One region of the Agrobacterium sp. LEGMi-208b genome, then DNA from elsewhere that is predicted to be linked to it. Evidence: riboswitches for the same ligand, from Rfam matches in the RefSeq annotation. Region 1 holds a riboswitch; each other region holds the start of a gene.

The links. A riboswitch is a leader RNA that binds a small molecule or an ion and turns the genes downstream of it on or off. The one in region 1 is predicted to bind cobalamin.
Region 2: it holds a riboswitch for cobalamin, as region 1 does, so the genes downstream of both, bluB (5,6-dimethylbenzimidazole synthase) here and AC5YUO_RS08160 (DUF1636 family protein) in region 1, are expected to answer to the same signal.
Region 3: it holds a riboswitch for cobalamin, as region 1 does, so the genes downstream of both, AC5YUO_RS09640 (acyl-CoA thioesterase) here and AC5YUO_RS08160 (DUF1636 family protein) in region 1, are expected to answer to the same signal.

Annotation. Positions count from the first base shown of each region.
Region 1 is NZ_CM183445.1:1,648,296-1,658,272, reverse strand. It holds gene AC5YUO_RS08185 (precorrin-2 C(20)-methyltransferase) at 1-101, opposite strand, end outside; gene AC5YUO_RS08180 (precorrin-8X methylmutase) at 98-730, opposite strand; gene cobG (precorrin-3B synthase) at 727-2,082, opposite strand; gene cobN (cobaltochelatase subunit CobN) at 2,082-5,432, opposite strand; gene cobW (cobalamin biosynthesis protein CobW) at 5,435-6,472, opposite strand; gene AC5YUO_RS08160 (DUF1636 family protein) at 6,469-6,894, opposite strand; cobalamin riboswitch at 7,015-7,229, opposite strand; gene cobO (cob(I)yrinic acid a,c-diamide adenosyltransferase) at 7,365-7,982, shown strand; gene AC5YUO_RS08150 (cobyric acid synthase) at 7,984-9,441, shown strand; gene cbiB (adenosylcobinamide-phosphate synthase CbiB) at 9,428-9,977, opposite strand, start outside.
Region 2 is NZ_CM183445.1:2,951,654-2,961,630, forward strand. It holds gene AC5YUO_RS14450 (LTA synthase family protein) at 1-1,309, opposite strand, end outside; gene AC5YUO_RS14455 (NAD+ synthase) at 1,531-3,210, shown strand; gene AC5YUO_RS14460 (glyoxalase superfamily protein) at 3,488-3,865, opposite strand; gene AC5YUO_RS14465 (TolB family protein) at 4,058-4,888, shown strand; cobalamin riboswitch at 5,089-5,270, shown strand; gene bluB (5,6-dimethylbenzimidazole synthase) at 5,348-6,061, shown strand; gene AC5YUO_RS14475 (chymotrypsin family serine protease) at 6,143-7,096, opposite strand; gene AC5YUO_RS14480 (hypothetical protein) at 7,199-7,858, opposite strand; gene AC5YUO_RS14485 (DUF2865 domain-containing protein) at 8,236-9,348, opposite strand; gene AC5YUO_RS14490 (NADP-dependent malic enzyme) at 9,484-9,977, opposite strand, start outside.
Region 3 is NZ_CM183445.1:1,984,213-1,994,189, reverse strand. It holds gene AC5YUO_RS09665 (YqhA family protein) at 30-557, opposite strand; gene AC5YUO_RS09660 (MgtC/SapB family protein) at 801-1,502, shown strand; gene AC5YUO_RS09655 (flavin reductase) at 1,698-2,198, opposite strand; gene AC5YUO_RS09650 (methionine synthase) at 2,225-3,253, opposite strand; gene AC5YUO_RS09645 (DUF1852 domain-containing protein) at 3,281-4,264, opposite strand; cobalamin riboswitch at 4,555-4,757, shown strand; gene AC5YUO_RS09640 (acyl-CoA thioesterase) at 4,821-5,687, shown strand; gene AC5YUO_RS09635 (LysR family transcriptional regulator) at 5,690-6,571, shown strand; gene AC5YUO_RS09630 (GNAT family N-acetyltransferase) at 6,652-7,227, shown strand; gene AC5YUO_RS09625 (carboxymuconolactone decarboxylase family protein) at 8,046-8,396, opposite strand; gene AC5YUO_RS09620 (SDR family NAD(P)-dependent oxidoreductase) at 8,406-9,239, opposite strand; gene AC5YUO_RS09615 (TetR/AcrR family transcriptional regulator) at 9,346-9,849, shown strand; gene gcvA (transcriptional regulator GcvA) at 9,882-9,977, shown strand, end outside.

The DNA of each region.
Region 1 (9,977 bases):
ATCGCACGCACGGCTTTCAGCGTCAGAAGCTCGGGATCGCCGGGGCCGGTGCCGACGCCCACGAGTTTACCCTTCGGATGTTCGAAAAGAGCCGCGCTCACAGGCCAGCCCTCGCAACCGCGTTGATGGCGGCAGCCGTCATGGCCGAACCACCCATGCGTCCCTTGACGATGGCATAGGGAATGCGAAGCGAACTTGCCTCCAGCGCGTCTTTCGATTCCGCCGCACCGACAAAGCCGACGGGCATGCCGATGATGGCGGCCGGGCGCGGGGCGCCTTTTTCCAGCATCTCCAGAAGATAGAACAGGGCCGTCGGCGCATTGCCGATGGCGACCAGCGCTCCCTCCAGCCTCTCCGCCCAGAGATCGAGCGCGGCGGCAGAACGGGTATTACCGATCTTTTTCGCAATGTCAGGCGTTCGGGGATCGCGAAGGGTGCAGACCACATCATTATCAGCCGGAAGGCGGGCGCGCGTCACGCCATGGGCAACCATTTCCGCATCACAGAGAACAGGCTTGCCGGCTCGTAGAGCACCACGCGCAGCGGCAACAAAATCCGGCGAAAAGCGGAAATGACTGGCCGCCTCCACCTGCCCGCAGGCGTGGATCATACGAATGGCGATATCCGCCTGCTCTTCGGTAAAGGCGGATAAGTCCGCTTCTTCGCGAATGATGGCGAAGGAGCGCTCATAGATCGCATTGCCGTCGCGAATATAGTCATAGTCGGTCATCGGTCATCCTGTCGAAGCGCCGCACCGATCGCCTGTTTGCCCAGCCGGGCAAAAAGGGTGGCGGCGGTTTCCCCGGGCTTATGTTCTTTTTCGTAAAGACGGGCAAGCCGCGAAAGCGCCGTTCTCTGATGCTGGAAAGGTAAAATGCCGTCCGGCACGTCACCGGCGCGGCCCGAAATCGAAAAGGCCAGGCCGTCGGCGGTCCCGGACAAAGTGAGAAGCGACGGCGCGGGGTGCGCGCAGCCCTTGCCGCAGCCGGAAATATGCAGCGTGAAGGAGCCATCCAGCAACGGGGCGCATTGCTCAGAAGCAAAGGCAGCCAATTCATGGGTGGGAAGAAAAGCCGAAGCGCAGCCCGGCGCACCGGGACAGACGGCGATGCAAGAGCGTGCATCACTATCCGTCGTGATGAAACCGGACGCCCTTGCAGTATCAAGCAATGCCTCGCAGGCAGATGACGATCCGAAAAATAGCAGGCTATGATTTGGTGCTGGCCGCAAGGCCGTGATACCCAGCACACCAGCCCGTTCGCAGAGATCTGACAAATCGCAGGCCCGGATTTGCCCGAAAGCAGGCGCAATACCAAGGGCGAAGCCATCCTTTCCCGTCGTCATCAGCCCCCAAGGGGTCGAAGCCGCCGTGGCGACGTCCATGATCACCCGAACCAGCAGACGGTCGCCGCAAACTGCTTTTATCGTCGCGTGGTCCAGATCGCGGCCGCGAGCAAGCGATCCCTTGCCGGCCAGATGAACGAGCAGCGACAGAACGGCACCCGCCGCCGCGTCCGTCTCAACCAATCCCGCACTCAGCGCCCTGCTTTCCGGCCCACCCACGAGCAGCCGCCAGAAGGTCCGATCGTCCAGAGAGACTGCTTTCAGGCGAATATCGGCCAGCAAATCTCCCATGGAGACACGTCCACCGCCATCGATGACGACAGACATTTTGGCAGCAAGCTTTTCATGGAGAATGAGCCTTTCGGCCTCTTTGCGAATATCCTCGGCGAGAGAACGGCCGTCAGCAATTTCTGCGTCATCCCGACCGGCAAGAGGCGACGTCTCGACTGCCAGCCCCTCACGAAGCGGCAAATCCAGCGCGAGAACATCTTTTTCCAAGACGCAGGCATTTTCCAGCGTCAGGCCGCGAAATTGGAGGCTGCCGCGGGCGGTGATGTCGATCAATCCGTTGCCATGCCGCTCGGCAAGATGGCAAAGCGCCACCATGTCACGCGGGACGATATCAGCCTCGAAAGCGATCCGGGACAAAAAACCGTCTCCGGTACGCATGGGGGCAGACAGGGCCGGGCAAAGGCCGCGGCGGCCAAATGGCTGAACGGGCTCGGCAGCGGCCATCATCACGCCTCCACCCTTTCAGAAAGTGGCAGGATCAACATTTCCAGTTCCGCATCCACCGCATTGCGGCGGCTATGCCACAAGCCGCGACGGCGGGCGGATAAAAACCGTTCGGCCATCACCTGCGCCGCCTTCGGGTTTTCCCGCAGGATGAAATCGCGCACGTCCTCATTACCGAAATAGGCATCGTAAAGCGCCTCGATTAACGAGGGGGACACCGCATGGGTGGTTTCGGCAAAGCCGATCAGCCGATCCACCGTCTCGACGAATTCCGCCGCGCCGCGCGGACCGTGCCGCATCTGCCCGGCGATGAAGCGGGGATTGACGGCGCGCGCGCGCACCACCCGCGTCAGCGCCTGCGTCATCGACCTTGCACGCGGGCGCGCCGGATCTGTCGTATCCAGCGCGACAATATCGGCGACGCCGCCAAGCACAGCCTTCGCGGCGGAAAAACCGCCGATGAAGGCGACATCGGAAGAACCGTCCAGAAGGTCGCGGCCCGGATCGTCGCCGCTATGAACCAGAAGATCGGCGCGCCTGACCTGTTCCACAAAACCGGTATCTTCGAAAATCTCCAGCCCATCCCCACCGCCGAAAGCGTGGCTCGCCGCATCGAGATAGGCCTGGCCCAACTCCTCACGTTCCTCCCATTTACCGCTTGCAAGCTTTTCTTCGATACCGGCGCCATAAGTACCGGGCGCGGAGCCGAAAATGCGCGCCGGAATATACCCGAGCGTGGCGGCCTCTTCCGCCAGAGGGTTGTCGCCCGGCGCTTCCTCCCGCCGCGCAACGGCCTTGGCGGCGGCGTCAAGAAGCGCGATCAGCGCCGGAAACATATCGCGGAACAGGCCGGAAATGCGAAAGGTGACGTCGACACGGGGCCTCCCCAGGCTCGCCGGCGGCAGAACCTCGATGCCGGTGACGCGGCCTGTGGCGGGGTCGTGAATCGGTCTCGCCCCCATCAGATGCAGCGCCTGCGCCACATCCTCACCACCATTGCGCAGGCTGGCGCTGCCCCACAGATCGAAAACCAGATGTTTCGGCCAGTCGCCATGGGACTGCAGATGATGCCGCAGCACCTCTTCGCCCGCCATGCGCCCCAGCTCGAATGCCGTCGGTGTTGGCATGGTGCGCGGATCGGCGGCATAGAGATTGCGGCCGGTGGGCAGCACGTCGAGACGTCCGCGCGCAGGTGCGCCGGAAGGGCCTGGGACGATATGCCGACCATCGAGCGCAGCAACCAAGGCAGTCTTTTCCGCTTCGGCGCTTTCAAGCCGCAGAAGATCGGTCTCGCCCTCGGCACAGCGGCCAAAAACATGCTGACCGTCCTTGATGGCGAAATCCTTGAGGTCGCAGAGAAAGGCGTCAATGCGCGACAGCGCCGCATCGGCATCGTCCTTCGCATCCACGCCCGCCTCAGCCGCAAGCCCGGTCTCCCGCGCCTTTTCAACGATCAGTTTCGCCAGCCGGTCACGGCGGCGGCGATCCAGCCCATCCGCCTGCGCATATTCGTCGACCAGCTGTTCCAGCGCCGACTGCTCCGGCGAAAGCCCGGCATTCACCAGCACCGGCGGAACATGGCCAATGGTCACGGCCGCGATACGCCGCTTGGCGACCGCCGCCTCGCCCGGATTGGAAACGATGAATGGATAGACCACCGGCAGTGGGCCGGTGACGATTTCGGGAAAACAATCGCGGGAAAGTGCCACCGTCTTGCCGGGCAACCACTCCAGCGTTCCATGCGCCCCCACATGCACAATGGCATGCGCATCGGCGACCCGCTGCATCCACGCACCGAAGGCAACCAAAGCATGGCGAGGTGGCAGGGCAGGGTCGTGATAATCCACCCGGCGATCCTCGTTACGGCCCCGGTCCGGCGCGAGCGCCACGAACACTTCGCCGAAACGGGCGGCGCGGAACCGGAACGCACCATCAACGAGTGCGTCGTCATCCGTTGCCACACCCCATGTCGCGTTTACGGATGCGGCGGCAGCCGGCGGCAGGGCGGAAAAATGAGCGTCATAAGCGGGAAGATCAATTGCCGCTCCCTGCTGTTCGATACGCTCGAGCAAAGCCCATGCGGTTTCAGGAATATCCTCGACCGCATAGCCGGCCCCGGCCAGATCGCGCAGCATTTCGAGCACGCTTTGCGGCACATCGAGGCCGACGGCATAACCGGTTCGCCCGGGTGCCGCACCGGGATAATCCGGCATCAGAATGACGATGCGGCGATCTCGAGGAGGGGCATTCCGCAGCCGCAGGAAAGCGGCGATACGATTTGCCACCTGTGCGACGCGGTCAGGCTCTGGCACATTCAGGAGACTGACGCCGCCATCCATTCGCGTCTGTTTGAACGAGATCGCACCGGCGAGAATCCGGCCATCCAGCTCCGGCAGGACGACATGCATGGCAAGATCGGAGGGATTGAGGCCACGGGCATTTTCCGCCCAGCCATCGCGTCGCGTCGTCGCCATCACCACCTGAAACACCGGCACGCCGAGACGGTCGAACAGGGTTGCGCCGGCGTCATCCGTCTGGCTGGCAAAGGCTGTAGCGGTTATGATGGCGTCGGGCTTCAGATCGGGCAGCGCCGTTTCGAGGAACCGAACCGCCTCGCCATCCTTCAGGCCGCTGACAAAAATCGGCAAGGGCGCAAAGCCGCGCTGCGAGAGCGCCTCGAAAAGCGCCTCCACAGGCGCGGCATCCGCCGCCAGAAGCATGGAGCGGTAAAAGAGAATAGGCAGAACCGGCGCATCGGCGGGAAAACCCGCACAGGCTTCCAGCCGATCCACAACGCCCATACCGGGCCGGTAAAAACCGGCTTTCGGTAGCGGTTCGGCTTCGATATCCGGCCATGCCTCGCCCCTTGCAAGAGCGGCAAGACCAAAAGCAAGCCGGTCCATATTTTCCTGCCCGCCCTCGCGGAAGAAGGAGAGGACCGAGCCCAAAATCCGCCTATCGACGGTCGAGGCCGCTTCAAGCTTCTCGTCCCTTTCGCTGCACTCACCCGGCAAAAGCAGAAGCTTGATGCCGTGCTTACGCGCAAGAATGGAAAGCTGATCGACGCCGTACCGCCAGCGTTCCGCACCGCCGAGAATCCGGATAAGGATAACGCTGGCATGTTCCGCCGTCTTTTCGATCCAAAGATCGACCGACATGGGATGCCGAAGCTCGGACAGGTTGGCGGCTGACAGAGAGGGAAGTGCACCCTCTGTTTTCCGCCACGCCTGTTCCAGCCCCGCCAGATCGCTTGCCGAAAAGGACAGCATCACCACATCCGACCGGGGCTGGTTGAGATCAACCGGCTCTATCAGATCGTCCAGAGACGAGGACGTGGTGGCGAGGATGTGCATCGTCAGGCGGCCAGCATCTGTTCGATCTTTTCGCGGTTAAGACCCTTTTCGCCGATGACGACGAGGCGGCTGCGGCGCTCTTCACCCGCCGCCCAGGGCCGGTCGTAATAGTGGTTGACGCGGCTGCCGACAGCCTGCACCTGCAGGCGCATCGGCTTTGCGGAAACCTCGATGAAGCCCTTGATACGCAGGACATTTTCCGCAGCCGCCGTCTCGGCGATACGGGCTGCCAGCGCTTCCGGATCGGTCACGGCCGGCAGGTCGATGACGAAGCTGTCGAAATCATCGTGTTCATGGTCAAGTTCACCATCATGATGGGTGCGGCGGTTTTCGATATCCTCTTCCACCGCAAGGCCGAGACCGATCAGAACGGCGGGGTCGATGGCGCCATTCGAGGCCACAACGATCTTTGCCGCCCTCGGCAGATGTTCGAGAACATGCGCCTTGGCCTTGTCCAGACCGGCATCATCAAGAAGATCGGCCTTGGTCAACACGATAAGATCGGCGCAGGCGACCTGATCCTCGAAAACCTCTTCGACCGGGTCATCGTGATCGAGTGCCTCGTCATTGGCCCGCTGGGCGGCGAGCGCTTCCATGTCATGCGCCACTTGACCTTCGGCAAGGGCGGCGCCGTCCACCACCGCCACGACGGCATCCACCGTCACGCGGCTCTTGATCGCCGGCCACTGGAAGGCCTGCACCAGCGGCTTTGGCAGGGCAAGGCCCGAGGTCTCGATGAGGATATGCTCCACCTTGGGCTGGCGGCTTAGAATCTGTTCGATGGCGGGCTGGAAATCATCCGCCACCGTGCAGCAGATGCAGCCATTGGCCAGTTCGACGATGTTTTCTTCCGGGCAGCTCTCAATGCCGCAGCCTTTGAGAATTTCGCCATCGATACCGATATCGCCGAATTCGTTGACGATGATCGCCAGCCGCTTGCCATCCAGCTTTTCTAGAAGCCCGCGCAGCAGCGTGGTTTTTCCCGCCCCCAGAAAGCCGGTAACAATCGTGCAGGGAACGCGGTCCAGAAGGGTGCTCATGATTTCTCCTCGGTAAAATCGAATGGGGGAATGCGCGCCACCATGCCGCGCTTTAAGGGTTCAGGGCGGCCGCGCCAGGGCATCAGGCCATCGGGGGCGGCAGCCAGCAGCCGCGCGCCGGTCAGCAAATCTTCCGCATCACCGGGGGTCAGCCCGCCGAAAACATAGGACCAGCCGCTGGCACTGCGCAGTACGGCACTAAGCCCGCGCTTGCAATTGGCGAGGCAGTTGACGGAATGAACGGTGATACCCGTTTCCTCCGCCTTTGCGATGACGGCGTTGACAAGATGCGAACCGGGGCGCGGTTCGGCATTGGGATCGGCTTCATCGCGACAGCTCCTGCAAACGAAGACGATCACGCCGGACGCCGTTTCGTCCGGCGTGTTTCCGCCTGCAGATGAAGATGTCGCTGAAATATCCAAACCGTATCGTTTCCCGCGCCTTGCAAAAATATCTCGGGGTGCGGATATCGAAAACGGCATGCGGACAGGCGCAAACCGGATGTTCGATCTAACCGACTGACCGGAGCACCCCGCCCGACAGACGTTTTTCCTGAAACGGCAGGTCTCCTGGCTCGCGGCTTTACACCCTGACACCGCCTTCCCGAACCATCTTAAGGGTCCAGTGGCTTTACGGTGCGGGCTTACCGCTCACAGTTGCGGGGGCAGCCACGGAATGACCCGGTGATCGGGTTGGAACCGTGTTCCCTCTTAGCTTTTCCCGTTGCCGCGAAAAGACCGTCAGTTCGCTACCCTTAGGCTGAACGGGCGGAAGGGTCAATGCCGCGGCCCCGTGGCCGGCGCATTGCCGGGTGCGGCAAATTGGGTATAGTCGCCGCTCCGAACGGCGGGTGGCAGCGGATCCCGCGCCACTGGATGAAAAGGAAAATGCAATGATACGCGACATCAGCGACAGCGAAGCCGAACGCCACCGGCAGAAAATGGTCAACCGCAAGACGGTGCAGGATGCCGAAGTTGCGGCAAAGACCATCGAAAAAGGCCTGCTGATGATCAACACCGGTCCCGGCAAGGGCAAGTCCACGGCCGCTTTCGGCCTTGCCCTGCGCATGCTCGGCACCGGACGGCGGGTCGGCGTCGTGCAATTCATCAAGGGCGCATGGTCAACGGGCGAACAGCAGGCGCTGACTTTGTTCGGCGACAAGGTTGTCTGGCGCACCATGGGCGAGGGTTTCACCTGGGACACGCAGGATCTGAAGCGCGATGTTGCGGCGGCCACAAAGGCCTGGGAAGAAGCCAAGCTCCTGATGGCCGACGAGACTATCGGTCTCCTGATCCTCGACGAGCTGAACATCGCGCTGCGTTACGACTACCTGCCGCTGGAGGAGGTGGTCGAAACGCTTGTCCGCCGCAGGCCCGATCTGCATGTGGTCGTCACCGGCCGCAATGCCAAACAGCCGCTGATCGACGCCGCCGACATGGTGACGGAAATGACCCTCGTGAAGCATCACTTCAAGGCGGGCGTAAAGGCGCAGGCGGGGATAGAATTCTGACATGGCGGCACGGGTGCTGATGTTTCAGGGAACCGGCTCGGATGTCGGCAAGTCGCTGATGGTGGCCGGGCTTGCCCGCGCCTTCGTCAGGCGCGGCCTCTCCGTCATGCCGTTCAAACCGCAGAACATGTCGAATAATGCGGCCGTCACCGCCGATGGCGGGGAGATCGGCCGCGCACAGGCGCTGCAGGCGCGGGCGGCGGGCGTGCCGCTCTCCGTTCACATGAATCCGGTACTGCTGAAGCCGCAAAGCGAGACCGGCGCGCAGGTGGTCGTCCAGGGCAAGATCGCCGGCAATGCCAGGGCAGCTGATTATCAGCACATGAAGGCCGGGCTGATGCCGCGCGTGCTGGAAAGCTTCGACCGCCTGAAACAACAGGCCGATCTGGTTCTGGTGGAAGGGGCGGGCAGCGCATCCGAAATCAACCTGCGTGCCAATGACATCGCCAATATGGGTTTTGCCAGAGCCGCGGACGCGCCCGTCATCTTGATCGGCGATATCGACCGGGGCGGTGTCATCGCCAGCCTCGTCGGCACGAAAGCAGTGCTCGAAAACGATGACGCGGCGATGATCGAAGGTTTCATCGTCAACCGCTTTCGCGGTGATCCGACCCTGTTTTCGGACGGCATGCGGATAATTGCCGAAAAGACCGGCTGGAGCCCGATCGGGCTTCTGCCACATTTTGCCGACGCCGCAAAATTGCCGGCGGAAGATGCTCTCGGGCTTTCCGGCCCGGCTGAGCGAAAACCGGGCGCGAAGATCCGCATCGCCGTGCCGATCCTGCCGCATATTTCCAACTTCGATGATCTCGATCCGCTGGATATGGAACCGGATGTCGAACTGATCCGCGTGCGGCCGGGCGAAACCGTTCCTGCCGATTGCCGGCTGGTCCTGCTTTCCGGCTCGAAATCCACCATCGCCGATCTTGCCGTGCTGAGAAGTGCAGGCCTCGACATCGATATCAAGGCGCATGTGAGACGCGGCGGCTATATCCTGGGTCTCTGCGGCGGATACCAGATGCTTGGAAGAACCATTGCCGATCCTGACGGTATCGAAGGTCCGCCAGCGACGGTCGACGGGCTCGGCCTGCTGGATGTCGACACTATTCTGACGGGTGACAAGCGACTGGTTTCCGTTACAGGGAAAAGTTTCGACGGAATTGATTTATCCGGCTATGAAATGCATGTCGGCGAAACCGCTGCCGGACCCGACAACCTGCCTTTTTCGAAAATTGACGGGCATGAAGACGGCGCCATATCACCTGACGGCCGCATCTTCGGCACCTATATCCATGGCCTTTTTTCAGATGACCACCAACGCGGCGCGTGGCTTGAGCGGCTTGGCGGACACGGCACGGCACTGAACTACGATGCGCAGGTGGACACCGTTCTTGATCGCCTTGCGGCGCACATGGAACAGCACCTCGATCTCAACAGGCTACTTGCTATAGCGCGATAAGGATTGCCGGCAATCCGAACAGGCCGATCAACAGCAGGTCGGCAACCCGCGCCAGCCGCAGCGCCGTGCGAATATCCCCCGCAACCAGCGCCGCCCTTCCGCCTTCGCCCATGAAACGCGCGTCGATCATCTGCCCGCCATAGGAGCGAGGCCCGGCAAGCGCAAAGCCAAGCGCGCCGGCCAGTGCCGCCTCCGGCCAGCCGGCATTGGGGGAACGGTGATGGCGGGCATCGCGACGTATCGCGGCAACCGCCCCGCTGGACGATGCGCCCTTGACGAAAAACGCGGCGACCACGAAAAGACCGCCGCTGAGCCTCGAGGCTGGCAGATTGACCAGATCGTCCAGCCGGGCAGAGGCCCATCCGAAGGCCTCATGACGTTGCGAGCGATGGCCGATCATGCTGTCGGCCGTATTGATCGCCTTGTAGGCCGCCCCGCCCGGCAGGCCCATGAGTGCAAGCCAGAGGGCGGGGGCCACGATGCCGTCGGAAAAATTCTCCGCCAGACTTTCGATCGCCGCCCGGCAGATCGCCGCC
Region 2 (9,977 bases), 1.3 Mb from region 1:
GCCCATGTCCCTGCAGGGTGACGGCGAAGAGGAAAAGCGGGTTCTGCGCCTTCTCGGCCGTCGCCATGATCTCGTCCATCAGCGCATCGTCGGAGGCGAAGTTGCCGCGTTTCTCCATCGCCGGCAGCGTCTCTTCCGAGCGGAATTCCTCGAAGCCGAAATTTCTGTAGACCTGCTTGCGGTTCCAGAACCATTCCTGGAACGGATGCATGGCGATGGCGGAATAGCCTTCGCCGCGGAAGAAGCTGGCGAGCGAGGGCACCGGGCGGCGGATATATTGCTGGTAGGGAATGCTGCCATAGGGCAGGAAGGCGTTGGAAAAGCCGGTCAGCGCCTCGAATTCGACATTCGCCGTCATGCCGCCGAACTCGGGCGAAAACACATTGCCGGACTGTTTGGCGCGGATCGTCGGCATCGGGTCGGCAGAAAGGTTCACATTTTTGAGCCGGGCCGGATCCCACAGCGATTCGCTCATCAGCATGATGACATCGGGGTAATCGCCCTTGTTGGCGGCGAAAGAAGCGGGTTGCGAGGTGAGATCGGCAATGCTGTTTTCGCCGTAACCCTGCGGCGCCGAGACATTGGCCATGGGAATATTGAAGGCGAAGGCCATCAGGAAGCCGTTATGGCGGTAGTTTTCCTGCTGATCCCACATCATCGGAATGATGTTGAGGCGATCGCGGACCCAGGAATAATGCGAATAATCCATCAGCGAGGCGAGGCCGGCAAGAAGCGGCAGCGCCAGTGCGAGCCCCGCGGTGCGTTCACGCCAGCTCAATGACGGGGAATGCCGGCGCGCCAGCAGCCAGAGCGCCACGAGAGCCGCAATGGCGGCGCAGATGCCAAGACCGACCAGTACTGCCGTCAGCGGTTGCGCCTTCAGCATCGTGGGCAAAAGCTCGAGAATCTGGCGGCCGAACAGCAGGTCGGATGGGTAAAGCGGATCGGAGAGATAGGTCTGTTTCTGCGCGGAAATAAGCCCGGTCAGCGCGCAGAGCGGCGCAACTGCGATGAGGGACAGATAACGCCGGCCAAGAAGTGCATCCAGTGCGACGAGAAGGGTGAGCACGGCGGCAATGGTGGTCATGCCCGGGCGGGCGGAGGAGGTGAGGAAAGCACCGACATCCTGGAGCGAACCACGGGCGATCCATTCCAGCGCCACGACGAGCACGATCGACGCGACCGTCAGATTGGCAAGCGGATAGGCCGTGCCCGAAAGCTTCGAAAGGCTCCTTGTCCATGCGGGCGAAAAGACGAAACCAGCCTTTTCGGAAGCCGTTGTTTTTGGCGCCGAATCTCTCAAACTCATACTCCGGTATTGCAGGCGTCCACCCAATCCGGGGAGATGAATCGGGCGTCGCAAAAGTGTCATGTAACTGTCACATAAGCGCGATGAACGCGACATGAACTTTGCGGAGGATGGCTGGCGCGGCGATAACCTTAGCGTGAACGCGTGCCTGCCATGCGTAACGGATGCCGCCATGCAATTGCCGCGTTGCGGAGCGGGCACGGGCGCGGTATTGAAAAGCCATGAGCGACAGACACGATATAGAAAACCATCTCCGGATTGCCGTCGGGCAGTTCAATCCCACCGTTGGCGACGTGGCGGGCAATCTCGCCAGGGCGCGTGAGGCGAGGGCCGATGCGGCAACGCAGGGCGCCGACCTTCTGCTTCTGACCGAACTGTTCATTTCAGGCTATCCGCCTGAAGATCTGGTGCTGAAGCCGGCTTTTCTGAAAGCCTGCCTGAAGGCGGTGGAAGAGCTGGCGGCGGAGACCGCCGATGGCGGGCCGGGTGTCGTGATCGGTTTTCCGCGACAGGGGGAGACGGGCCGGCACAATTCGGTGGCGCTGCTGGATGGCGGCAAGATCATTGCGCTGCGCGACAAGATTGACCTGCCCAATTACGGCGAGTTCGACGAGAAGCGGGTTTTCGCCGAAGGTTCGATTTCCGGCCCCTATAATTTCCGCGGTGTCCGGATCGGCATTCCGATCTGCGAGGAAATCTGGAACGACATGGGCGTGTGCGAGACGCTGGCCGAAAGCGGTGCGGAAATCCTGCTGGTGCCGAACGGTTCGCCCTATTATCGCGGCAAGCTGGATGTGCGCCATCAGGTGGCGCTCAGGCAGGTGATCGAAAGCGGCCTGCCGCTCGTCTTCGCCAACCAGCTGGGCGGGCAGGACGAGCTGGTGTTCGACGGTGCAAGCTTCGGCTTCAATGCCGATAAAACGCTTGCCTTCCAGATGAGCCAGTTCGAGGCCACACTTGCCGTCACCGACTGGAAACGCACTGCCGATGGCTGGCATTGCGAAAGCGGGCCATTCTCGAAAATCCCCGAAGGCGAGGAGGCGGATTATCGCGCCTGCATGCTGGGCTTCCGCGATTACGTCAACAAGAACGGCTTCAAGAGTGTGGTTCTCGGCCTTTCCGGCGGTATCGATTCGGCGATCTGCGCGGCACTGGCTGTCGATGCGCTCGGCGAGGAGCGGGTGCGCTGCATCATGCTGCCCTACCGCTACACCTCGGAAGAATCGCTGAAAGACGCCGCCGATTGCGCGAAAGCGCTGGGTTGCCGTTACGATATCGTGCCGATTTCGGAGCCAGTGGAGGGTTTCCTTTCGGCGCTTTCCGATCTCTTCGAGGGTACGGAAGAGGGCATTACCGAGGAAAACCTGCAGAGCCGCACGCGCGGCACCATTTTGATGGCCGTCTCGAACAAGTTCGGCTCGATGGTGGTGACGACGGGCAACAAGTCCGAGATGTCAGTGGGTTACGCCACGCTCTATGGCGACATGAATGGCGGTTTCAACCCCATCAAGGACCTCTACAAGATGCAGGTCTATGCCATTTCCAGCTGGCGCAACGCCCATGTGCCGCCGGGTGCGCTCGGTCCTTCCGGTGAGGTGATCCCGGCCAATATCATTTCCAAGGCCCCGTCGGCCGAATTGCGACCCAACCAGACCGACCAGGATTCGCTGCCGCCCTATCCGGTGCTGGACGATATTCTGGAATGCCTGGTCGAGAAGGAAATGTCGGTCGAGGAAATTCTGGCGCGCGGCCATGATGTGGCGACCGTGCACCGGGTGGAGCATCTGCTCTATCTCGCCGAATACAAGCGCCGGCAATCGGCGCCGGGCGTGAAGATCACCAAGAAGAACTTTGGGCGTGACCGGCGTTATCCGATCACCAACCGGTTCCGGGATCGGTGATGAGGGCGGTTTCCGGAAGGCGTGTTTAACGCCGGATCTTCTTCATAAACAGGGCGATTGCTGTACGAAGGTGCGGCAAATTTCTTCTCCCCGCCGGGGAGAAGGTGGCCCGAAGGGTCGGATGAGGGGGCTAGCTCTCGATCTATCTCGACCCTCACCCCCTCATCCCGCTGCCGCGGACTTCTCCCCGGCGGGGAGAAGAAACAAGTGGCATGCGCCCGGTCCACAGCGCGGATATGTGAATGGCGCGGAGAAAACCCCGCGCCGCTTCCTCACCTTAAATAACCTGCCCCACGTCGATGCGGTTACCATCCGGGTCTTCGAACACAAAGGCGCGCAGGCCGTAATCCTTGTCCTGCAGCCCCTTGATGATGCGCAGCCCCTGGCTCTTGCACAGCGCGTGCAGCGCATCGACATCGCTGACCATCATATGCGCCACATTGAAGGGCGCTGCCTTGTGGGTGGGCTGCAATGTCAGGTGCAGCTCGGCATTGCCCTGTTTGAGGATCATGAAACCGACGGGGGTGCCGTTTTCGAAGGTCTTTTCGAAGCCCAGCACGCCAACGTAAAAATCATGGGCCTTTTCGATATTCCTGACAGGAAGCATGGCGGCGATCCGCCCGAAGCGGATGCCGTGATCGGCGATGGTATTCATCGCGGAACCTCGGATCTGGGAGAAACGGCAGGCGGCGCGGACGGTGCCGGGGCGCTGGCGTTTTTTCCGGTTTGAATTTGCAGGACGGTGCCTGCCGCCCTAGGATCATAATCGAGGCGATGGCGGATGCAAACGGAATGTCTCTATTGCCGAGCGCCTTGAGCGAGAACACAGACACGCCCGGGAGGCAGAATGCGCAGCTCCATCGAAATCTTCAACATCCGCACCCGGCAGATGCGGGTGGTGTTACAGACGCCTGATCTCTTCGAAGCGCCGAACTGGTCGCCGGATGGAAAATACCTGTTGTTGAACAGTGAGGGGCTGCTTTATCGCCTGTCTCTTTCCGGCGGGGCCGCGCCGGAAAAGGTCGATACCGGCTTTGCCACGCTCTGCAACAACGACCACGGCATTTCGCCTGACGGTTCGCTCTATGCCATCTCCGACAAGGTGGAATTCGGCAAGAGCGCCATCTATCTCCTGTCCTCTATGGGAGGCGCGCCGCGGCTGATGACGAGGAACCTTCCTTCCTACTGGCATGGCTGGTCGCCGGATGGGAAGAGCTTTGCCTATTGCGGCATTCGCGATCAGGTCTTCGATATCTATTCCATGGATGTCAAGACCGCCACCGAGACGCGGCTGACCCATGGCGAAGGCCGTAATGACGGTCCGGATTATTCGCCGGATGGTGCGTGGATCTATTTTAATTCCAGCCGCACCGGGCAGATGCAGATCTGGCGGGTGCGGGTCGACGGTTCCGCCGTCGAACGCATCACCGACAGCCCCTATGGCGACTGGTTTCCGCATCCGTCACCCGTAGGTGACAAGGTGGTGTTCGTCTCCTATGACGGCGATGTCTTCGACCATCCGCGTGACCTCGACGTGCGGGTGCGGCTGATGGATATGGATGGCGGCAATGCCGAAACGCTGTTCGAGCTTTTCGGCGGGCAGGGCACGATGAACTCGCCCAACTGGTCACCAGATGGGGATGAATTCGCTTATGTCAGGTATTTCCCCGTGGAGTGATGCGGTAAAGGGAGGACCCGTCATTCCGGCCTTGAGCCGGAATCCAGTCGACGCGCGTCTGCGCGGCGAAAAGACTCCTCTCAGTCCAAGGACTTGGGCTGGCTGGATTCCGGCTCAAGGCCGGAATGACGGAGGTGAGGGGTGCCATGGTCACATCGCCGCATCGCCCGCAAAGAAGCTTGCATTCGCAAACTTTTTTGCCCATAGCTTCCTTGTCAGGTGCCTGCCTTTGCGGCGGGAGAATCGGGAATCCGGTGGAAGACCGGAACGTGCCCAGCGCTGTGAGGCGGACGTTCTTTTTAGAAGCCACTGGAGCAATTCGGGAAGGCGAAAAGGGCGGATGAAGCCAAGTCAGAAGACCGGCCTGACAGGATAGACCGAACCGCGCGGACGGCGGCAGGTTGTTGTCGAGGCGGGGTGTGTGTTTGCGCCCTGCCTTCGCATTGTTGGGGATAAACGATGCCAGCCGACTCGTCCGTAAGCAATCCGCCCGGTGCCAGTTCGTTCGATCATGCGCTTTCACCCGCCCGCCCGTTTTCAGGCGAGGAGCGCGAGGCGATCTATCGCGCCATCGAGACGCGGCGCGATGTGCGCGACCAGTTCCTGCCAGATCCGCTGCCGGACGCGCTTGTCGAGCGCCTGCTGAAGGCGGCGCATTCGGCGCCCTCGGTCGGTTTCATGCAGCCGTGGAATTTCACCCTCGTTACCGATGGCGCCGTGCGCCAGGCGGCATGGGTGGCCTTCAGCCGCGCCAATGAAGAGGCGGCGGCGATGTTTGCCGGCGAGCAGCAGGCGCTTTATCGCAGTCTCAAGCTTGAGGGCATCCGCAAGGCGCCGCTCAGCATCTGCGTCACCTGCGATCCGACACGGGGCGGCAAGGTGGTGCTGGGCCGTACCCACAATCCGCGCACGGATGTCTATTCCACCGTCTGCGCCATCCAGAACCTCTGGCTCGCGGCCCGCGCCGAAGGCGTCGGCGTCGGCTGGGTCAGCATTTTCCACGACAGCGACATTCGTATTATTCTTGGTATCCCCGACCATATTGAAATCGTCGCCTGGCTGTGCCTTGGCCGGGTCAACGAACTTTACACTGAACCGGAACTGGCGGTGAAAGGCTGGCGGCAGCGCGTGCCGCTGGAGGAACTGGTGTTCCGCAATCGCTGGGGCGGTTGACCGGGCGGCTCCACCCCTCCCGGACGAAACCGGGAGGGGTGGGCCGGGAAAGGTGGGCCGGGAAAGGTGGCCATCGTCTCTTCAAACGACAGTGCAGTTAAAAAGATTGAGGATGGGGTGAATGGGGCTGGCGAGGCTGATCGCGCCGCTTGCACCCCAGAACAATCCGACGACATTATTGCCGGCGGTGTCGATGACGGCGCTGCCGCTATCGCCCGGCTGACTGAAGACTTCGCCGGCGCGGCGCGGCGATATGCCGATCTGGTTGCGCATATTCGGCTGCTGTACGTCGTAAAAGCCGGAAACGACGCCATTGGTGATATTGGTCGTCACGCCCGATTTCGTGACATTCATGTTGAGCGCCGCAACGGCCGCCCCCACCGGCGAAGGGAGGTTGTAGATTGCGCCGATGGTGGCGAGCCGGCCATTCGCCGGGCTGGCGACAGCCGCATCGACGCCATAGGGCGTTCCCTGATAGACGATGTTGCCCCTCTGGAAAGCGACGATATTGGCGGCAAGATCGCCAAACCAGGTGCGCGCCGGTTGCGACACGTCATCGCCGATCTGGGCATTGTCCCGGCAGATGACATGGGCATTGCTCATGATCAGCGGTGCGCCGTTGGCGGCCCGGACGACTAGCCCGATGGTGCCGACGGTATCCGTCCAGGACCAGTAATCCGGGCTGCCGCTGATGCCGCCGACCATCGGCTCCACGACTTTTTCGCGCGGGTTGTCGGAAAGGCGTCTGGGGTGATCCTTCCATTCCGTGCCGGGCGCGGGCGGTGTCAGCACCGCCTCGCTCGGGCGGTCGAAGGATCCTTCCCGTACCTGCAGCGGCGCGCCGCCCAGCGTCGTCATCAGACCCGCCTTCAGCGATGGCTCCGGCGCGCGGTGGTAAAGGATCAGGCCAAGCTCCTGTGTCAGTTCGCCGGCGGCGTCCTCAAGCAACCCGACGCCGATCGCCGTGACGCCGGGTATGCCTGTCAGCTGATGGTAATGCCGCTCCTTGAGCGCGGTGAGTTCCTCGAAAGTCATTCGCTTGCCTCATGGAAAAAGGGGTGAAGGATGGATGTCCGGCTTTACAGGGGCGGCGCGCCCGGTGGGGTGAAGGGCTGCGCCGCCCGTGCCTGAGAGCCGTCAGTTCAAGGGAATGATCTTGCCGCTGGACGGAGCGCCGCCGCCGGCCGGCGGAGGACCGCCAGCCGCCGCCTGATCGGCGAGCATGCGGTATTGGGAGGTGCCTTTTTCAGTGCTGATGGTGCCGGAAACCGTGTAGAGATAGACGTCGCCGGAGACGGCGTAGTCGTTGCTCTGATTGTTCACATAGAACTCGATCTCGACAGTCGACATATTGGTCGCGCGTTCCAGGAAGGCGTCCATCAGCATGGTGATCTGCTGATCCGTCAGGCCCTTGGAGCGCATTTCCTGTTTGGTCTTTTCATAAGAGGCGGAAGCGCCGCCGCCGCCGAAGAACCAGGTCCAGACCGAGAGATTGGCGCTGGCCGTGGTCTTTTCGTATTCGTTGATCTCCTCGCGGTAGGAAGCATCCAGCATTCCGAGCGCAAGCGTGTTGAGGTCCCTCACATCCTGGCTGGAAAGCGCCGAGATTTGCAGCTGGGCCTTGATTTTTCCCGTGGTATGCGCCGGCACGGTATAGGAAATGCCGGTCAGCTGTCCCATGCCGGAGACCGAGATGGAATAAGATTCCTTCGCTTCGCCTGTCGGCAAAGTTGCGATGACCGGGACAAAAGGATCGAGCAGTTTGACGCCGGTTGCGGTGATCTGAATGGATGTCATGGCTATACTCCTGATGGTTGTGGGCTTCATAGGTCAATGAAACTCTGACCGTCCACTCGGGGTCGAGGTGGGCGACATGGTCGTCTGGAGATGCATGAAAGGCGCGAGCGGCTAAAGCCGCACGGCATATATATATTTTGCATGTTGCGCTGATCCACTTAAAGTGGATATTTTTATAATATGCACTCTTACAGCGAAGTCAATCGCGTTCGTGAATGCAACTTCTATATGAATATTTGCCGGGAAATGGGGTGAAGAATGTGTTTATCCATGGCCGAAGGATGGATCAAAGCAGGCCGCGGGACGGGCGCGGCCTGTACGGAACTGACGCATGGCGTCTGGCGTCGTGGAACATGCGAGGGCTGGCAGCGCCGTCTTTATTGCTGCGGCTGTATGCCCTTCAATGCCGGGTTCTTCAGGTCGATCCGGCCCGTCTGGTCCGGCAGGAATTTCGGGCCGATGACGCGGACGCGGCTGTCGTTCGGATCATAGTCGCGTTCGGGCACGGGCTGTTCCGGCGGTTTTGCGGCCTGTTGCTGTTCGGCGGGCTTCTCAGCCTTGTCACCACTCCTGTCACCTTGGGGTGATGGAATGGTGGTGATGCCGGAATAGGGTTTTTCGGATTCCGGCCGGGCCGCCTCTTCCTGCTTCTGCATATCCTGGTGATAGGCGGCCATGTTGCAGGCGCAGCCGGGCGCTTTGGCAGACGAATTACGATAAGCGAAGGCGGTCGGCAGGTCCTTGTAGGGTTTGCCGGTTTGCGCAGACACCATGTCGGCGGTTTCCTGATCCGCCATGGAGTGGAAATAAAGCTCCGTCTCTGTCCCCGGACACATTTTCTGGCATTGCTCCGCCTGGGCGCGGAAATCGAGCGGCGAAGCGTTGGAGGCAATCGGGAAAAACGAGCCGTCGCAGGTGCGCACGCAGAGTGTGCGAAGTCCGCCTTCGGCGGCGTTTGGGTAGGGCGACAGGCCCGCCTGTCCCGGCTCACCGCCACCCTGCCGGAAGGCATCGGGATAACGCGTGACATCGGGCGCCGGCGACGCTTGGGGGTTCATGTCCTCTGCGGGGCTGCAGCCATTGGCGTCGAGTGCGGCGAGAATGCGCTGGCGCCTGATGTCGCCGTCATCACTGCGCGCCGCCGCCATGGCATCGTCCCGGTCGCGGATGATCGCGCCGCGTTCGGCTTCGGCATCCGCCAGCGCATCGCCGATCTCGGCGCAGAGGCCGGCATTGGGATTGCCATAAACGATGACGCTGCCGGAGGAGCAGCCATAACCGCGCAGGTCGTTCCGGATCTTGCGGATGACGATGTTCTGGCGGGCGAGCGCATTGGCATAACGCCGCACCTCGGCCGTATTGCCGATGACGCGGGGCGGCGCGCGCAACTGCGCATAAAGCGTATCGCAGACCTGATCCGCGAAAGCGGCGGCCGGGGCGAGGAAAACAAGGGGAAGCAGGAGGCCGATGATGCGGCTGCGGCGGGTCAATTGTTCGATCCGTTCGATGTCCCCGGCCAGTGGCAGGGGCGTTATACTTCACGAAATCCGTGTTTCAGGAAGATAACATAAGCTGTTGCCGCAATGCGGCAACAGCATGTTCAAAATTGCGTTAATAGGCCTTCATCACATCGAAGGATGCGAAGCCTGAACGACGGCGAAGGCCGCCATGTTGACGACGCCGCGCGAGGTGACGCTGGGCGACAGGATGTGGGCGGGCAGGGCCGTGCCGAGCAGGATCGGGCCGACATGCAGGCCCTCCGTCAGCGTGCGGGTGACACCGAGCGTGATGTTGGCGGCATCGAGGTTCGGGAAAACCAGAAGGTTCGCTTCGCCGGTCAGCACGCTGTTCGGCATGGCGCGCTTGCGCAGCGCTTCCGAAAGCGCCGAGCCGCCCTGCATTTCGCCGTCCACTTCCAGTTCCGGTGCGGCTTCCTGCACGATTTTCAGCGCGCGGCGCATCTTGCGGGCGCTTTCGGAATCGCGCGAGCCGAAATTGGAGTGGCTGGCGAGCGCCACCTTCGGCGTGATGCCGAAGCGGCGGATTTCCTTGGCCGCGAGAATGGCCATTTCCGCCACTTCTTCGGAGGTCGGGTCGTAATTGACGAAAGTATCGGTGA
Region 3 (9,977 bases), 340 kb from region 1:
AGCAAGATACAACTCCAAGAAGTAACGAGTTATTTCCCCCTCTCAAGAGAAGAGCTTTCGCCTTTCGTTGCCTCTACATCGCCGGGAGAATAGTGTGCGGATGCCGTCGCTATGATTTTCATGGCAGCCGCGAGGAGCAGGATGGAAACGGGTAACACCAGCGCATTCCAGTCAGGCATCTCCTCCAGTTCTGCTACCAGCGTCACGAAATGCACGACGAGATAGAGAATAATCATCTGAAAGAAGAGATTCTTGAGTTCGGCGACGCCTTCAATGAGCATCCAGCGAGGCAGTTGCGCTCTCCAGTGTGCGGTTGGGCTGGCGACAAAGCCGACCGTAATTGCGCAGCCGAAAATCACGAGGACGATAGCGAATAGAAGCTTGTCCACGCCTTGCAATACTGCGGCGACGATTGCCTGATCCGGATTTACGCGCATCTGGACAAAGGCGTTGCCAATGGCCAGCAATCCTTCCCAGAACATAAGAAAAGAAGCTGCGATCACGCCGATGGACGCAAGCCCCATGACATACCGAAGGCTGAGCAAAAATGACAACATTGCTTCCTCTCCCCGATAGCGCTTGGAAACACACTGAACGCCAGTTTCCGCATCTCCGTTTCCGGCACTGTGCCTCAATTGTCATCGGAAGGGCAAGAATACATACCCAGGTCGCTATAATTCAGAAAAACTGGAAACCAATTTGTTTCCATCTGTCAGTTCCAGTCCCGTTTTGTGCTAAAACGCTTTTTGGCAATCTGGAGTTTCAATTTACAGTGCACTCAAAATCGATCGGTGACACTCGTGATAAACGACTTCATTCCCTGGCTTTACGACACATTATCGATCTCGGCTCGCCTGATTGCCGCTGTCGTGTTTGGAACGGTCATCGGCCTTGAGCGACAGTGGCGACAAGGTGCCACCGGGCTGACAACCCATGCGCTTGTGGCTTTTGGCGCCGCAGCTTATTGCGCATTGCCGGCTATTCTGGAGGTCAATGAAGACATTCGCATGGGCGGACAGGTCGTCACGGGAATAGGCTTCCTTGGTGCTGGTTTGATCATGCGCGACGGACTTAATATTCGCGGCTTGAGCACCTCGGCAACCGTATGGGCGACCGGCGCAATCGGTGTTTTGGCCGGCTATGGAAGATTGTTTGAAGCCACCGAAGCCACGCTCCTTATCCTGCTGATCAACATGGCCTCCCCGAAATTGGTCCGACTTGTCGAGCGCTTCGTGCCTCATCGTCCCGTTGCCGCACAACAGCATACGATCGAGGTTCGTACGGCCCCTGAAAATGAGGCAGAGGTCCGAGCGCGTCTGATGGCGCAGACCGGAGATCATCAACTGGCGGTGAAGTCGCTTGCACGGCGCGTCAATTCGACTGATCAAACAATTACCATTGATGTCGTCATTTCAGGGGACGTGATCGATAGCGACATCATTAGCGCCCTTGTCCAATCGCTTAGCCTTTCTCCGACCGTCCTCTATTGCGCTTACAGATAATTTTGATACGGCGGCTCGAGGCCTTAAATCCCCGGCCTGCCCGAACGCAGAAAGCCCGCTTGGTAGCGGGCTGTGTTTTTGGTTACGGGCAGGATCTAATTTTAACTTGCGATCATCGCAACCGCGTTGTGCGACCCTATCGGACTATTTCGTGCCGCAGCGTAGGAGCGACGGTGGCGCGACGGCCTGTATCCGCTATCCCTTGAGATAACGACGCATGCAATAGAGCAGCGTTGCCTGCTCTTCGCTCTCGCGAATGTCGATCACTCGTCCGAAAATGATCCGGTGAGTTGCTTCGTCGACGGCATTGATCAGCTCGCATTCAAAGCTGACCGAGGCGTCGGCCAGGATCGGAACACTCGTGAGGCCATCTTTCCATTCGCCAAGCGAAAACCGTTCCTCCATTGGCGTCTTTCCCCCAAAATGGATCGATATAGCTTCCTGGCCAGGCATCAACGTATTGACGCAGAAGTGGCGCGCATTCTCAAAAGCATGAAAACACGAACTGGCGCGATTGATGCAGACGAGAAGCGTTGGCGGCGTGTCGCTGACGCTGCAAACCGCCGAGGCGGTGAAGCCGTAACGCTTCCCGCCGTATCTGGTAGTGACGACGGTGACCGCAGAGCCGAGACGCGACATACCGTTGCAAAACGCGGCCTTGTCGACAATGTCGAAGCGGTGATTCACCATAGTCATGTCAGCCTCCTCCGGCTCAGCCAACGCTACGCCGCGAGTTCTTTTCGGACGATTTCCGCGCCCGCCGCGAGAGCATTTAGCTTGCCGCGCGCCACACGACGGGACAGCGGTGCCATGCCGCAGTTCGTGCATGGGCAAAGTTTGTCGGCATCGACGAATTGAAGGGCCTTTCGCAGGGTGGCGGCCACTTCTTCTGGGGTTTCGATGGTGTTGCTTGCGACGTCGATGGCCCCGACCATCACCTTCTTGCCCCGGACCAGTTCGATGAGATCCATCGGGACATGCGAGTTATGGCATTCCAGGGAGATCATGCCGATCCTGGATTTCTGCAGTTTGGGAAGGGTTTCCTCATACTGCCGCCATTCCGATCCCAGAGTCTTTTTCCAGTCCGTATTGGCCTTGATACCGTAGCCATAGCAGATGTGGACGGCAGTTTCGCACTTGAGCCCTTCGATCGCCCTTTCCAAAGTAGCAACACCCCAGTCATTTACCTCGTCAAAAAAGACGTTGAATGCGGGCTCGTCGAACTGAATGATATCGACGCCCGCAGCCTCCAGTTCCCTGGCCTCCTCGTTGAGGATCCTGGCAAATTCCCAGGCCAGTTTTTCCCGGCTTTTATAATGGGCATCAAAGAGTGTATCGATCATCGTCATCGGCCCCGGCAGGGCCCATTTGATAGGCTGCTTGGTCTGCTGACGCAGGAACTTGGCATCTTCAACGAAAACAGGCTTCTGACGAGACACGGCGCCGACGACCGTCGGGACACTCGCATCATAGCGATCCCGGATTCTGACGGTCTCGCGTTTTTCAAAATCAACCCCGTCGAGGTGCTCGATAAACGTCGTGACGAAGTGCTGGCGCGTCTGCTCACCATCGCTTACGATATCGATGCCGGCCTGTCGCTGATCGTCAAGGGACAGACGCAAAGCGTCCTGTTTGCCTTCGACCAATTCTTCATCCTGCAGTTTCCAGGGCGACCAGAGCTTCTCAGGCTCTGCAAGCCATGAGGGTTTCGGTAAGCTGCCGGCGGTTGACGTTGGCAACAGTGTTTTCATGATAGGCCACCTTATGCTTTTGGTTCGTCAGCGAACGTGATTGGCAGACCACTGCTCGAGAATGGTCTTGTACGGTTTTATGAGATGCTCCTCCGCAAACCTTCCCTGCTCGACAGCCAGGCGGCTACGCTCTTCACGATCGTAGACAATGCGAGTCAGTGAATAATCCTGGTGCTTCAGATTTGGTCGATAACAGGCACCCGCCGCGGAATTTGCGTTGTAGATCTCCGGCCGGTAGATCTTCTGAAACGTCTCCATCGTGCTGATGGTGCTGATGAGCTCCAGATTAGTGTAGTCATCGAGCAGATCGCCGAGAAAATAAAAGGCAAAAGGCGCAACGCTATTCGGCGGCATGAAAAAGCGAACCTGCAGCCCCATTTTCTGGAAGTAGAGATCCGTCGAAGACATTTCATCCTGTTGGTATTCTGCCCCCAAAACAGGATGCTGATTTCCGGTCCGGCGATATGTTTTGCTGCTCGATGCGCTCAGGCATATGACCGGCGGCTTTTTGAAGTGCGCTTTGTAAGCATCTGAGTTCAGGAAACATTTGAACAGGTTCCCGTGCAGATCGCCGAAATTCTCCGGCATGCTGAATTCAGGCCGGTTTTTATTATGCTCCGGCAGCACGATGCTGAAATCGTAGTCTCGGACATAGGAGGAGAAATTATTCCCGACGATGCCCTCGATGCGCTCGTTGCTTTTTCGGTCAACGATGTTCGTTTTCAATATTTCGATCAGAGGGAAGGCATCATGGTTCCCTCCAGCACCAATGGCCATCTCAACCGAAATGATTTCGAGTTCGACGGAATAACGATCGCCTTTCGGGTTATTCCAATGCGCCAGGGCGTTGAAACGATTGTCGATCATTCTCGAGGCGTTTCGAAGGTTGTCCCGCCGGTTCTCGCCTCTTGCGAGATTGGCAAAATTTGTCGTGGCCCGCGTATTGTCCGAGGGGCGATAGTCCTCATCGAAGGGAATGCTTTTAATCGTAAAGGTGAAGTCTGTGTTCATCGCGATCTGGCGTCCTCGTTCCGAGATCGAACCTGCATCGATTGCTCCATTGGTTCTCTCCGTCGGCAGTTTTCATACCCTCCGTCGTCGAGAGCCGTCCCTGTCTTATGCCTGAGCCATCATTCAGGAAAAATTGGTATTATCTCATTGAAGCATGAGCGATGTTCATGATTGGACGCGAGAATTGTTTTCTCTCGACAAGCCGGAGAGACGACAGAAGCGAGAACAACCGGACGTCGACTTCCTCCACATCACTGCAACAGACGCCTTGACCACGTCAGCGGCATGCGACATTGGTTCACTATCGTGGTTCTGCGGACGAAAGTCCGGAGCTAAGAGGGAATTCGGTGAGGGCTTTGCCTGAAGCCGAAGCTGCCCCCGCAACTGTAAGCGGCGAGCGAAAGTCCATTCAAGTCACTGAGGCCTGCCTCGGGAAGACGGACAGGAGCGACGACCCGTAAGCCAGGAGACCTGCCGCGATAGATAACGTCCACGGGCGGGGTGTCCCGGAGTGCCGCTTTCGCGACCGGCATTCCCGTGCCATCGTTTCTGCGTCATGTTCCTGCCCTGCCACAACCTGATGGCAGCGCCGATGACAAATATAAACAAGCCCATGCAGCAGCACGGCTCAACAACCAAGCTCATAGATATCGTCTTTCCGGGCGACACCAACCATCACGGCACCCTGTTCGGGGGCACCGGCCTCGCTCTCATGGATCGCGCTGCGTTCATCGCGGCTACCCGATTTGGGAGGGTCCCTTTCGTGACCGCCTCTTGTGAGCGCATCGATTTCGAACAGCCCGCACGCATCGGTCACATCGTCGAATTTGCGGCAAGACCAGTCAAGGCCGGTCGCCGTTCCCTTACCGTTGAAGTCGAAATGGTGGCGGAAACCATTGTCAGCCGTCAGCGGCACACCTGTACGCGCGGTATTTTCCACATGGTCGCGATTCCGGAGGATGAAGTGGCCGCGATCTACGCGTTGCCCGAGCTCGTTCCAGCGGAAGCCCCGGATATCAAAGATACCGTTGCCATGGTCGAGATCGTCTTCCCGGATCAGGCCAACAGCGCTGGTCGAATGTTCGGGGGCGAAGCAATCTCTTACATGACCAAAGCCGCATTCGTTGCCGCATCGCGCTACTCCGGCAAGCTGGTGGTCCTTGCTTCATCCGAACGCATCGACTTTGCGAGAACAATCGAGATCGGTGAAATCGTTGAGGCGCAGGCACGGGTAGAGCGCGTTGGCCGCAGTTCGATGTCCATCGAGACAAAACTCTGGTCGGAAAATCTTCTAACGGGAGAGAGGCACATTACGGCCACCGGACATTTCACCATGGTCGCGGTCGACATGAACCACCGGCCGGTTTCTGTGCACGATGATGCGCCGGGAGCGAGCGTCCCACCTGACCATGGGCGGGCATAACTATGCTGGACAGGCAACATCTGTCGATTCTGCGTGAAGTTGATCGCCTGGGCAGCCTGACGGCGGCGGCGGAGCGGCTGAATGTCTCCCAGTCCGCTCTCAGCCATACGATCCGCAAGCTCGAAGAGCGCTATGGCGTGGCGATGTGGGAGAAAGACGGTCGTAACCTCCGTCTCACCGAGGCCGGTCGCTACATCGTAACGGTGGCGCAGCGTGTTCTCCCCCAAATTGAGAGGGCCGAGAATGTCCTGTCGGATTATCGCCACGGCCAGAGGGGCTCGCTGAAGATCGGCATGGAATGCCATCCCTGCCACCAGTGGCTGATGGGAGTGACAAAGCCCTATCTCATGGAATGGCCGGATGTGGGTCTGGAACTGACGACCTCATTTGCCTCCGGCGGTGTGTCAGCGCTGACGGGATATGAGATCGATATCCTGATCACGCCCGACCCCATCGAGGCGCCCGGCATCCACTATCGTCCGGTGTTCGACTATGAGCTGGTGCTTGCCGTTCCCGCCGGCCATCCTCTGGCGCAGAAACGCCATGCCGAACCCGCGGACCTGCTTGATGAGACACTGTTCACCTATCCTGTCCCGCCGGAGCGGTTGGATGTGTTCACGCAATTTCTGGTGCCAGCCAATTGCCGTCCGCGTCACCACAGAAATGTCGAAACGACAGAAATGATGCTCCAACTCGTGGCGGCAGGCCGCGGGGTCAGCGCCATTCCCGACTGGCTGGTGCGTCGGGAAGCGGCAGCGCTCGGTGTCCGCCCCGTCCGTATTGGTCCGGACGGCATACAAAAAAGCATCCATCTCGGATTAAGAAATGGCGACGACGCCGTCGATTTCATCGCCGGGTTTGTTGAGACGTCGCACCAGAGATGAGCGTTATGAAACAGTGTGGCAATTGACGCTGTTATACCCAAAATTGCCGCCGTTACGGCCATGGTCAAGGGAGCACATGAATGCCTATTGATGGCCCGTCGTTGGTATGGCTGACAGAGGAGGCCGGAAGTGAGCTAAGAGCGGAAGCGCGTGCTTTCTGCCTACGGATGATCAATGAAGTCTACGAGATCGATTACACGCCAACTTGGCACGCCGATCTGGACTCGCTGCTGAGCGCTGGCACCGAGAACTGGTTTTCAGATGAGATGCGCGGACGTTTTCTCATCGTCCAAGGCGCCGGAGGGCGCATCGTCGCAACTGGAGGATTCTATGACTTGGAAAGAAAGCCATCAACGATGGACCGCTTGCGAGATCGTTACAGTGACGTGGAGAAGGTGTGTCAGATCGTCAGGGTCTATGTGGAACAACGCGCCCGAAGGAAAGGGCTAGGATCATTAATTGTGAAGGCTCTCGAGAGCAAGGCGCGCAAAGTCGGATACTTAGCCACATATCTTCATGCCGATGCGAAAACGCCTGGCGCGCTTGGCTTCTGGAGAAGTCAAGGTTACAGCGCGTTTGGTCGCTTCTCATATCCGTCATCGAGAGGAACGGATAGCAGTGTGGACTTCGAAAAGGTTGTCCACGAAGACGATTAATCAAAAACCATCTTCACGTTTTAATCGATTGGGCTACGACGATTAGCCTTGAGGTGCGCTCTACAGTAGACGAACGTGAAGCCCATGATAAAATCCGAGCCAGTTAAGACTGGCTTGGCTTACCGAGGTGTACGCATTAATTTCAGACCGCTTGGCGCCGGACAGGTTCTCCGGGCAGCGACCTAAAAGCTCACCGGCGGCTGTTCACCATAAAATGGGCCTCAGAGCCCCTCTTATCCATCGGATAAGCGGCATTATCAGGAATTGCCCCAGCGCCTGCTTTGCATCTGTGGGTCTCGGATTTTGTGTTTTATGTCAGGGATTTAGCGCCGACGATCGCAGTGCTAACCGAATCGAAATCTTCGGCTGTTGCGGGATCGTGTAGCGTAGGATTTGGTTGCGGGACCTGAGTGCACAGAGACTTGTTAATTCAAAGATATAGGCCGATTGGCACCCACGAACAGTGTAAATATCTCCGGCTCAAGCTGCCCAAACAGCCGTGTGGTAGGTTTTTCAACTGAAGGTGTAAAACTGCTTTCTGCCAAGACGTCCCCCTCTCCCTGGGAAATTTCGGCAAAAAAAAGAATCCGTCAAGGGTAGATCGTCACGAAATCAATCATAAATAGAACTCGTTAAAGTTGCCGACAGATAAACTCCAATGGGTCTGACTGTCGGAAAATTCTGATTCCAAGCGTTAGCTCCAGCGAACCACGCATGAATACGGCCTCGTCGGATGCCGAAAAAATTGAGAATTCGAGAAACAATCCAGCTACATGCACGATCAGCGCGAGGATAATCCCGCGCTGATCGAACTTACATCACTCACTCGGCAGGCTTTTGATCGCATCGAACACGCGAGCCGTATAGGTCAACGCAGCGCCGGCATTAAGCGAGATAGCCACGCCGAGGGCCTCGGCGATCTCTTCTTCGCTGGCACCCAGTTCGATGGCCTTCCTGCCATGAACGGCGATGCATCCGTCGCAGCGGGTCGTGACCGCAACGGCCAGAGCAATGATCTCGTGCATCTTCGGCTCAATCTTGCCGGTCTTGTCGCCGCTGGCTTCCATGATGTTCAACCCGCGAAGAACATCGGGGCTAAGCTTTGCGAAATCGCCGACGCGGCCGATCAGGGCGCCGCGGTATGAATTCCAGTCCTGCATGTTGCTCATGAAAGCCTCCTACTGGCGGCCGGCGGTGACGCCGCCGTCTACGGGAAGGATCGTGCCGGTGATCCATGATGCCTGTTCGGACGCCAGGAAAAGGATCGCTTCGGCGACGTCGCGCGGCTGGCCATTACGACCGAGCGGATGAAAGGCATTGAAGGTCGGCAGAACCTGTTTGACCTGATCGTCCGACAGGAAAGTGTTGTAGACCGGCGTTTCGACAACGGCCGGAGCGACGGCATTGATGCGGATATTATAGGGCGCAAGCTCTATGGCGAGGTTGCGAACCATGGCATGGACGCCGGCATTGATGCGGATATTATAGGGCGCAAGCTCTATGGCGAGGTTGCGAACCATGGCATGGACGCCGGCATTGGCCGCGGAATAGGCGGCCGACGGCGTTGCGCCAATCGCCTGGATCGCCCATAGGGAGCCGGTCTGGACGATCGCGCCGCCCTTTTCCTTCATCGCCTTCGCGGCGGCCTGTGCCGTGAAGAACTTGCCCTTCAGGATCGTGTCCAGATACCAATCGTAATCTGCCTCGGTCAGGTCGAGGAACGGTTTCGGATTGAAGACGCCCGCATTATTCACCAGCACGTCGAGCTTGCCGAACCTCGAAATAGCGGTATCAACGAGCGCGGCACCAGTCTCCGGCTTTGCGATGTCACCTGCAGACACGACGACATTCTGCCCGCTCGGATCGATCTCTTTCGCAGCAGCCTCCAGTTTTGCCAGATCGCGGCCATTGATGGCGACCTTTGCGCCCTCCGCCAGGAATCGGGCCGCAGCTTCCTTGCCAATGCCTGAGCCGCCACCAGTGATCGCAATTACCTTGTTTTCAAAACGCATTCTCTGTCTCCTTGTTATCTATCTAACGTTAGATAGGCAGCCTACTTATGGATTGCGTTTCGCGGATGCAAGCCCTATCTAACATTAGATAGAGAGGATTTTGAAAATGACCGATACGACGGCTGCTATTCTGGATGCTGCGGAGAGACGAATTCGAAGCGGCGGCTACAGCGGCTTCAGCTTCAGGGACGTGGCCGCAGATGTCGGCGTGAAAGCGTCTTCCGTCCATTACCATTTTCCAGCGAAGGAGAAGCTCGCCGCGGCTGTGGCCAAACGTTACACGGACCGTTTCATGGCTGCCGTGGACGCCGAGATCGACCGGGGAACGGGCGCCATAGAAGCCTGGAAACGGACCTTTTTCACCGCTTTGCGGCGTGACGGGCGCATGTGTCTGTGCGGCACGCTGGCGGCAACCTCACACGATCTGCCGGAAGAGGTGCGCATGGAAGTGAAACGTTTCTTCCTGCTGGGCATCGAAAAACTGGAGGCCGCCGGCCTCGGCAGGGAAGAGGCGTTTCATGCGCTTGCGACGCTGGAAGGCGCGATGCTGATCGCAAACGTTCTGGAAAACCCGTCAATATTCGAGAATGGCAGCGCTGCTCTCGTATGAGAGCATGCGCCGGCCAGGGAGGAAAGTCCGCCATGCAGAAGAAAGCGCCGGTCTATCTCAATGCGCTGCGCGCCTTCGAGGCCAGCGCTCGGCACGGCAGTTTTTCCGCGGCGGCAGAGGAACTCAAC